DNA from 4 places in the Psychromonas ingrahamii 37 genome. Region 3 is predicted to be linked to each of the others. Evidence: predicted binding sites of a transcription regulator. Region 3 holds the regulator's gene; each other region holds the start of a gene.

Region 1 (2,213 bases), 380 kb from region 3:
GGGCTTTAACCAAAGGAGTGACCAGTAACCGCGAAACTCGTCCGTTAATTTTGCCACCCGCGACACGCGCATAAAAACCTTTACAGAATTCATAATTAAATTGCGGATTGGCAACAGGATAAAGTAATCGCGCCAGAAGTTTTCTGTCATAGGTTAAAATATCACAATCATGTAATGCCACGGATTCACTTCTACCTGTCGCTAATGTATACCCCATGCAATACCAAACATTACGCCCTTTTCCTAACTCTTTTGGCGCAACGCCCAATTTCTGCAGTTTTGCATCTAATGCCTGTAATCTCGGGCCGTCATTCCATAATACGCTGTGCTGCTGGGGTAATTTGCTGAAAAACTTCAAAGCCTGGCGATATTGTGCTTCATCAGCTTGGTCTAAACCGATCACAATTTCTGATAAATATTTTGTTTTACTTAAATGTTTAATGATAGCGGGTAACGCCTTTCCCTCTAACTCGGAATATAAAGAGGGTAAGATCAGCCCCATCGGTCGTATAGCTGAAAATTTCAATAATTCTGCTTCAAGATCCTCATTACTTCGCTGCGACAAACTATGCAGGGTAGTAACAATACCGTTTTGATAAAAATCAGCCATAATAGAGCTCCTTAATTGCAGTTTAAAAAATTATTTTTTGTAAACATTCCGCCCATCCGGCAGGCCCATATTCACGACTAAAATAAAGTTCATTTTCTCTTTGTAAGATTGGAAAAGCATGTACAGGAGAACGCACTACAACAGCAATATCAGCGGCTTCTAGCATTGCCGTATCATTATCACTATCGCCCAATGCAATAACAGTCAATCCCCGTTCAGGTTGATTAATTTTATACTGCTGCGCCAACCAGGATTGTGCCTGTCCTTTGTCACAATTTCCGCTGATATGTAAAAATCGTCCTCCTTCAAGCACATTGGCACCTAACAGATGCATGTGTTTAATAAAATCATCTTGAGATTGTTGACTGCCTAACCAGTCAACAGGCTCACCAAATTGACGCCGTTTAGCTAATCCTGCATCCGTTATACTGAGCCCGGTTAAATCAGCCAGTTGCTGCGCTCTCATTTGTGAAAAGCCACGAAAATGAGTCTTAAATTGCCTTGCTTCCGCGCTTAATAAAGACAGCCAAAAATCCTTTTTTTGACAAAATGATTTAACCCAAAATCCATTTTCCAACTGGGTGCCATCGGGTTGTATGCTAAAATAGTTAACCGGTATGTAAACAGCTGCACCATTTTCAATAATAAAAGGTGTCTCAAGTTTTAAATCTGCTCGAATTAGTAGCACTTCAGCAAGGGTTTTGCTGGTGTTGGGTATAATGGGGATATTCTTTTCTTTAAGATTTTTAATAGTACAATCTGCAGCTCGGGTCTGATAAGTGTAATGGTCAAGTAATGTGCCATCTAAATCTGTAAATATGAGCATTTTTTTATTCATAGGTCCCCACTTTTTAAAGCGACTATTATCTACCTGTCATACAACTCCACAGGATAGACATCCGGGCTGATTAGTTTTTCTACATAAAAAACATGAACAGCAGCGTTCAACAGCATTATGATAATTAACATAATCATAATTAATATAAGCATAATTAATATAAGCATAATTAACATGAGCAATAATTGAGCCAAATATCAAAAAACCTAAAAGAAGAACACAAAAAAAACACTAACACCTTGAATGTAAATAATTTTGCATTCAAGGTGTTAGTGTTTTTTGGGGTTTTCAAGCTCAGGAATAACAGGTTCACGACCAATAAAGCATCATGCTGGTGCAGAAAAAATGACAAGTATTGCACGCTGGCAGCAAGTTAAAAAAATCCTATAGAGTAATAATTTAAAAGTACTCAGTATAAAAAAACTCAAAACACAGTACTTATTTTGAGTTTTTAATATTTGAGTTTTTAATAAAAGATAATTAATCTTCAGACCAAATAATGCCTTTTTCCAGCCACTTTAGATCGCCTTTTAAGACACTTTTCGCTAATTTATTTTCTTTTTCATCATCATTATCAGTTAAATCATCAAATAAGCGGGATATTTTTCTTTTTGCATTTAAGCAGAAAACATCCGCTAAATACTTAGGTGTCGTGTCGCTAGGATCGTCATCCATTTTAAATTTTGCATAGGAGCAAGTGGTGGCCATAGCAAACAGCTCAGTACCAATTTCCATTAAAATGCCGAGAATATTTTGTTTACGCTC
Region 2 (2,213 bases), 1.9 Mb from region 3:
GTACTTCGTTCCATAATATGTAATCAGTCACGGTAAATTCACCGCCCATAATCATAGAGAACGGGAATAAAAACATATTTACAATTGAATGCTCAAATCCCATGTAGAAGAACAACATAACAGGCATCCACATTGCCGCCATTTTAGCACCCGCAGAAGTTGATATCATTGCACCAACAACGCCCATTGATACCATCCAGTTACATAACATACCGCGAACAAAGATAGTGAGCCAACCACCAACACCATGTTCTTGATAACCTAAGGTTCTTGATTCACCAATAGTACTCACCTTAGCGGCGATAGCACCACCGTCCGTTGAATAACCATAGGTTAAAATAAAAGACATTAAAAAGGCAGTTGTTAATGCTCCAGCAAAGTTACCAAGAAATACTAGACCCCAATTGCGCATGACACCGCCAAAGGTTACCCCAGGACGTTTATCCAATAACGCCAGTGGCGCAAGTGTAAATACACCGGTTAGTAAGTCAAATTTCATTAAATACAGCATAATAAAACCAACAGGGAAAAGAACTGCGCCTAATATAGGGCTACCTGTTTTTGTTGCCACCGTTATTGCAAAAACGGCAGCTAAACCTAAAATAGCGCCGGCCATGAATCCACGGATAAGGGTGTCTTTAGTAGACATGTATATTTTTTGTTCACCAGAATCAACCATCTTGGTAACAAATTCACTCGGTTCAATATAAGACATTTAAATTCTCACTTTTAATATTAAATTATTCAATAACATGCATTTCAATGACAAAGACAAGTGGAAAACTGCTAATTTCCACTTATTTTCAAAAAGATCTTGTGAAATAACAACTTACGATAAAGACTATCAACAATAAAAATTTACCAGGCACTATAGGGTAAAAACTTACCATTTAGGGTTAAAATGACACGGTCACCTTTAGGATTTTCTTCTTTTTGAACATCCATAGAAAAATCGATAGCACTCATAATACCGTCTCCAAATTTTTCTTGAATCACTTCTTTTAGCGTATCTCCATATACACCGACCACTTCGTATAATCGGTAAACTAAAGGATCTTGCGGGACTGATTTATCCCACTCTTTAGTTGGATATTCCATTAGTACTGATTTGGTTTCTGCTGGTAAGCCTAGAAACTCAACCAGTTTATCGGCTACCTCGGATGAACAACTATTCATGCCTAAACAGGCTGAGGTTGTCCAAACCACGGACATTCCCGCTGCGTCTGCAATCGCCTGCCAAGATAAGTCATTCTCTTTTTTGGCAGCAAAAATAAGTTCAGTTACGTCTATTTTAATCATAATAATATTCCTAATAATGGTGAATACTGAATGTGCATAAAAAAATCAATATTGTTTAGTAAGCTATTGTGCAAGCCAAGTTAATCAAACAATCAAATCATGGCGTACAATTGGCAGATAAAATCAGCATGCAATTAATAAATAATTAACATACTAGGTAATAAGCAAAAACTATGCCATGTTTTCAATTTCTTTATTATCAACGTGTTAGGTTTTTTATTTGTTTTTTTGTATGAAGATTAGCACCAGAAAGGTTAAATTATATTGTTATTGCACCAAATGGGGCACGATCAAAGCTATTGGTAGTTATGATTTTTAAATTAAGGCAACACAATAAATAGAAGTGTTTTTAGTTAAGCGGAAAAGTAATGATTAATTATTTTATAGCTAATCTTTTTCTTGAAATTCTATGTTGATAAAAACGCACGGTTGTACCAATCAATAGAGCGAAGTAATACTTGCTGACTTTTAATCAAGGTTAAAAAGCCGAGTTGATCTTGGTTTTTTGTACCTTGGATCTGAGGCTTTTTTATAAGGATTATAAAATTGAGGACACTCAACCATCAAACCAGTAAGTCAACGGCCTAGAATGGTATCCATTTCAGCTTGAGTTAGATATTGAGCCTCATAATCACCCTCTCCAATCACCGCCTCGATCCGCCTCACAAAAGCGCGCAGGTGATTTTCTGATCCGCTAAGTAATGTGTTATATGCGGTTTGTAAGGCTTTTTGAGTGGTATAGGCTAAACCGCATGGAGAGGGATATCCATTATCAATCATTACGTCTGGACACAGCGCAATATCTTTTATGTTTAGCTCTTCAATATAAGCCGCGACGTATAAGGCTTCAAGCTCGCTGATCATGCCTTGATCTATTAAAAACTGATACTGTTCAGTAAAGTACCAGCCCCATT
Region 3 (2,213 bases):
TTTACGTGTGGAATCGCAATACCCGTTCCAACACCCGTAGAGCCGATTTTTTCACGCGCAATTAAACGATTAAATAATATTTGCGGATCTATATTTAATTTTTCACCCGCAATATGGCTAATTTTTTCTAATGCGCATTTTTTGCTTGTACAAGCAGTTTTGGCAAAAACAGATTCTTTATTTAATAAGCTTGAAATATTCATATTTGATTTAGCTATTACAAAAATTTGCGCGATGTTAGCACTTGCGCTATGAATGATCATCAACAAATATGGTTTTCTTGATCTTTATAAAATCAGAGCAGCATTTTTCGTTGGCTTGATGATGAAATCCCCAATAATTCCCGATATTTTGTGATAGTACGGCGCGCCACTTTAATACCCTGGTGTTCAAGTAACAGTGCTATTTTATTATCACTTAAAGGTTTGCTGCTGACCTCTGCAGAGATTAATTTTTTGATTAATGCCTTAATTGCCGTTGAGGAGCATTCTCCTCCACTTTCTGTCGCAACATGGCTGGAAAAGAAAAACTTCAATTCAAAAATACCTCTTGAGGTATGCATGAATTTTTGTGTCGTGACCCGGGAAATGGTCGATTCATGCATATCTACCTCTAACGCAACATCATTAAGCACCATGGGTTTCATTGATTCTTCCCCATATTCGAAGAATGCTTGTTGTTGGCGCACAATACAATGAGAGACTTTTAATAAGGTTTCGTTACGGCTTTCCAGGCTTTTAATAAACCATCTTGCTTCTTGTAAATGACCTTTAATAAACTGAGAATCAGCTTTACTAATATTACCTTTACATAAATTTGCATATGTTTGATTTATGGAAAGCTTAGCATCTGAATCTGGGTGGAGCGATACACGCCATTGACCTGCAATTTTTTTGACATAAACATCGGGCACAATATATTGGGGTTGGCTATTTTCGATTTGGTTTCCAGGTCTGGGTTCAAGCGTTTGAATTAAATGCAATACCTCTGCTAATTCAAACTCTTTTAATTTACTTTTTCTTGCCAGAGTACGGTAATCCCGGTTACCCAGTAAATCCATGTGATGAGCAAGTATTGTTAACGCTTCACTGCGCCATGGTGTTTGTTCCGGTAGATGTCGCAGTTGGATTTGTAAACACTCCTGAGTTGAACGAGCAGCAACACCGATTGGATCAAAATGTTGAATGCGTTTTAGGACAACCAGTACTTCATCTAATTCAATATCATCAGCTTCAGTGATTAAGCTTTCCAAAATTGATTCACAACTCGCGGTTAAATAGCCAGACTCATCTATCGAGTCAATGAGGGCAGCGGCTATGACAAGATCCGTATCGGAAAATGGGGTCAGTTGCATTTGCCAAATTAAATGATCTTGTAAAGAGGTTGAAGATTCTCCCTGGTAAATACTGTCCTCGCCTTCATAACTTGAAGAGGATGAGGGAGAAGTTGTGGAGCTGCTTGAATATTCAGAATAAGATTCTTCCCAGTTATTTTCAGCGGGTAAATCATTAGAGAACTCTTGCTGGGTTATTGCTTCAGAAGTATCAATCTGACTGCTATCCTGCTTTGCGATGACTTCCTGCGTACCGTTGTTATCTTCTTGTTCTAATAGCGGGTTTGAGTCGAGAATATTCTGAATTTCCTGCTGTAAATCCAGTGTAGAGAGTTGTAGCAATTTGATTGCTTGCTGCAATTGTGGGGTCATTGCAAGTTGCTGCCCCATCTTTAAATGCAAACCTTGTTTTATCAAAACATTCCCCCTGAATCTGGCTGATTATATAAGTTATTGAGTTATTATTAATGCGGAATTTGGTTTAAAAAATAGCTTTTTATATACCCTGTATAAGTCTTTTATAATTTAAATTCTTCTCCCAGATAGACCTGTTTTACCTGGGCATTGGCTAATATTTCATCTTGATTACCTACTGCAATAATTTCACCGTGACTAACGATATAGGAATGCTGGCAGACATCTAATGTTTCTCGAACATTGTGATCGGTTATTAAGACACCCAAACCACGATTCCTTAGGTGTTGGATAATAGTCTTGATATCAATCACTGAAATAGGATCTACGCCGGCGAAAGGCTCATCTAAGAGAATAAATTTAGGTTCGGTTGCCAGTGCTCGCGCGATTTCAACCCGGCGTCGCTCCCCGCCGGAAAGGCTCATCCCTTTATTATTACGAATATGAGAGATATGAAATTCATCGA
Region 4 (2,213 bases), 2.3 Mb from region 3:
TTTTGGATCAAACGCAGTGCTTTCACCGTAAGCAAATCCGGATCACCCGGGCCGGCACCCACTAAAAAAACCCTACCGGAAGGTGTTGTTTTTTTGTCCTTTAGTGATATCCAATCAGCACCTTTTTTTTCATGTAAAACAAAAGTGGTAACCACATTGTTACTTTTTTGTATGTTCATATTGCCACCTGTTTGCAAGTTTGGTCATCAGCTATCGTTAGGTTTTGGTTAAGCTGGTGTTATAAATTTGTTAGTTATTTATGATTTATTTAATCTAAGCAAATACAGTGCCAATAAATAAATGATCTGCTAAATTAAAAATTTAAAGCTTTTTAAATCAGTTTGTTAGTCGTTATTTTTTTGATTTTTAAAAACAATCGGATAAATGTGGGGAACATTATTGATATATAAAAAAGGTCATTAATAGGGCGGTCAGCACCAAAATGATCCGTATTGAAGCTTGAAACGCTATTTTTATGGCTGACTGTTTAAGGATAATGCTGCTGAACTGATTGCTGTTTTTTGTTAACTGTTTGTTTGTAGGGTCTTAATTGCTTGTTTATGCGCTGTTAACTGTGGCGTTTTTTAAAACTTTTATTATGCGCATGATTTGGCGCGTAAATTGCTTAATTAAATAGAACAGATAAGTTAAATAGATAAACTTGATAAATAAGTTAAATAAGTTAAATAAGTTAAATAGATAAATTTGATAGATAAAACCTAATCAGGCATAAAACAGCCGATAAAAGCTGAAACCAAGAGAGGTCACATGACAGCAGAAAAAAGCCTATGGACAAAAACCACTTGTGCATATTGTGGCGTTGGTTGCGGCGTGGAAGCAAAACCCAATAAACTTGGTTTATTAGATATTAGAGGCGATCAGGATCACCCTGCAAATTATGGGCGCTTGTGCTCTAAAGGGTTGGCACTTGGTGAGACCGTTGTCCATGACGGGCGATTATTAACCCCGGAAATTAATGGGGCTCCGTCAAATTGGGAGGATGCTCTAACGCTTGTGGCCGATAAATTTTCCGACACCATAAAGCAATACGGACCTGATTCCGTTGCATTTTATGTATCAGGGCAGCTATTGACTGAAGATTATTATGCGGCTAATAAGCTGATGAAAGGCTTTATCGGCAGCGGCAATATTGATACCAACTCGCGTCTGTGTATGTCTTCATCGGTCGCCGGGCACAAACGTGCCTTTGGCTCCGATACTGTCCCGATTTGTTATCAGGACCTTGAAAAAACCGATATGGTGGTCATTACCGGCTCCAATTTAGCCTGGTGTCATCCGGTTTTATTTCAGCGCTTAAAAGCGGCTAAAGCCTTACGTCCGGAACTTTTTATCGTGGTGATTGATCCGCGAAAAACCGCGACCTGTGAAATTGCAGATTGTCATTTGGCCATTCAGCCGGGCAGTGATGTTGCTCTGTTTAACGGTTTATTAGCTTATCTTGCCGAAAATAAAACTATAGACAGGGATTATATCGACCAATATACCCAGGGGTTTGAAGCGAGTTTAGCCAGTGCTATTGACGAATGTCAGGATCGGCAAGCATTTTTAAAACGTCTGGGTATTGAGGAAAGTCAGCTGGAATTGTTTTATAAGCATTTTTCTCAGACCGAAAAAGTGCTTACCATTTATTCCCAGGGAGTAAACCAATCATCTCAAGGGACTGATAAAGTAAACAGTATTTTGAACTGTTTTCTGGCAACGGGACGTATTGGCAAAGAGGGCACGGGGCCCTTTTCGGTGACCGGTCAGCCCAATGCCATGGGCGGCAGAGAGGTGGGTGGTCTGGCGAACACTTTAGCTGCCCATATGGAATTTGGCAATGCGCAGGATCATCAAAGGATCAGTGAATTTTGGCAAACTGAGCAGTTAGCGAGCAAACCGGGCTTAAAAGCTGTTGAACTCTTTGATGCGATTGATGACGGTACTATTAAAGCCGTTTGGATAATGGCAACAAACCCGGTGGTAAGCTTGCCCGACAGTGATAAAATTAAGGCGGCATTAAAAAAATGCCCGTTAGTGGTGGTCTCGGACTGTATCAAAGAGACGGCGACCAGCACTTTTGCGGATGTGTTATTACCAGCCCAGGGCTGGAGTGAAAAGTCCGGAACGATCACTAATTCAGAACGTCGAATCTCCCGTCAACGGCGAATTTTACCTACCCCGGGTTTAGGTAAACCGGACTGGTGGATAAT

Evidence for each region. The regulator sigma-54, encoded in region 3, starts transcription at its own class of promoters, with help from an activator protein. The targets are predictions, from matches to a motif close to GTTGGCACGNNNNTNGNNT.
Region 1: PING_RS13435 (HAD-IIB family hydrolase) is a predicted target of sigma-54. The motif match lies at 1,625-1,643, and genes of this name have one in related genera.
Region 2: cynS (cyanase) is a predicted target of sigma-54. The motif match lies at 1,462-1,480, and genes of this name have one in related genera.
Region 4: PING_RS05450 (nitrate reductase) is a predicted target of sigma-54. The motif match lies at 609-627, and genes of this name have one in related genera.

What each region holds. Positions count from the first base shown of each region.
Region 1 is NC_008709.1:3,192,390-3,194,602, forward strand. Features, by position in the region: gene PING_RS13430 (glycosyltransferase family protein) at 1-610, opposite strand, end outside; gene PING_RS13435 (HAD-IIB family hydrolase) at 633-1,448, opposite strand; gene PING_RS13440 (acyl-CoA dehydrogenase family protein) at 1,929-2,213, opposite strand, start outside.
Region 2 is NC_008709.1:892,677-894,889, reverse strand. Features, by position in the region: gene PING_RS03690 (formate/nitrite transporter family protein) at 1-715, opposite strand, end outside; gene cynS (cyanase) at 859-1,299, opposite strand; gene PING_RS03680 (DUF2202 domain-containing protein) at 1,876-2,213, opposite strand, start outside.
Region 3 is NC_008709.1:3,569,314-3,571,526, reverse strand. Features, by position in the region: gene PING_RS14910 (PTS sugar transporter subunit IIA) at 1-203, opposite strand, end outside; gene PING_RS14905 (RNA polymerase factor sigma-54) at 296-1,747, opposite strand; gene lptB (LPS export ABC transporter ATP-binding protein) at 1,852-2,213, opposite strand, start outside.
Region 4 is NC_008709.1:1,292,405-1,294,617, forward strand. Features, by position in the region: gene cobA (uroporphyrinogen-III C-methyltransferase) at 1-179, opposite strand, end outside; gene PING_RS05450 (nitrate reductase) at 769-2,213, shown strand, end outside.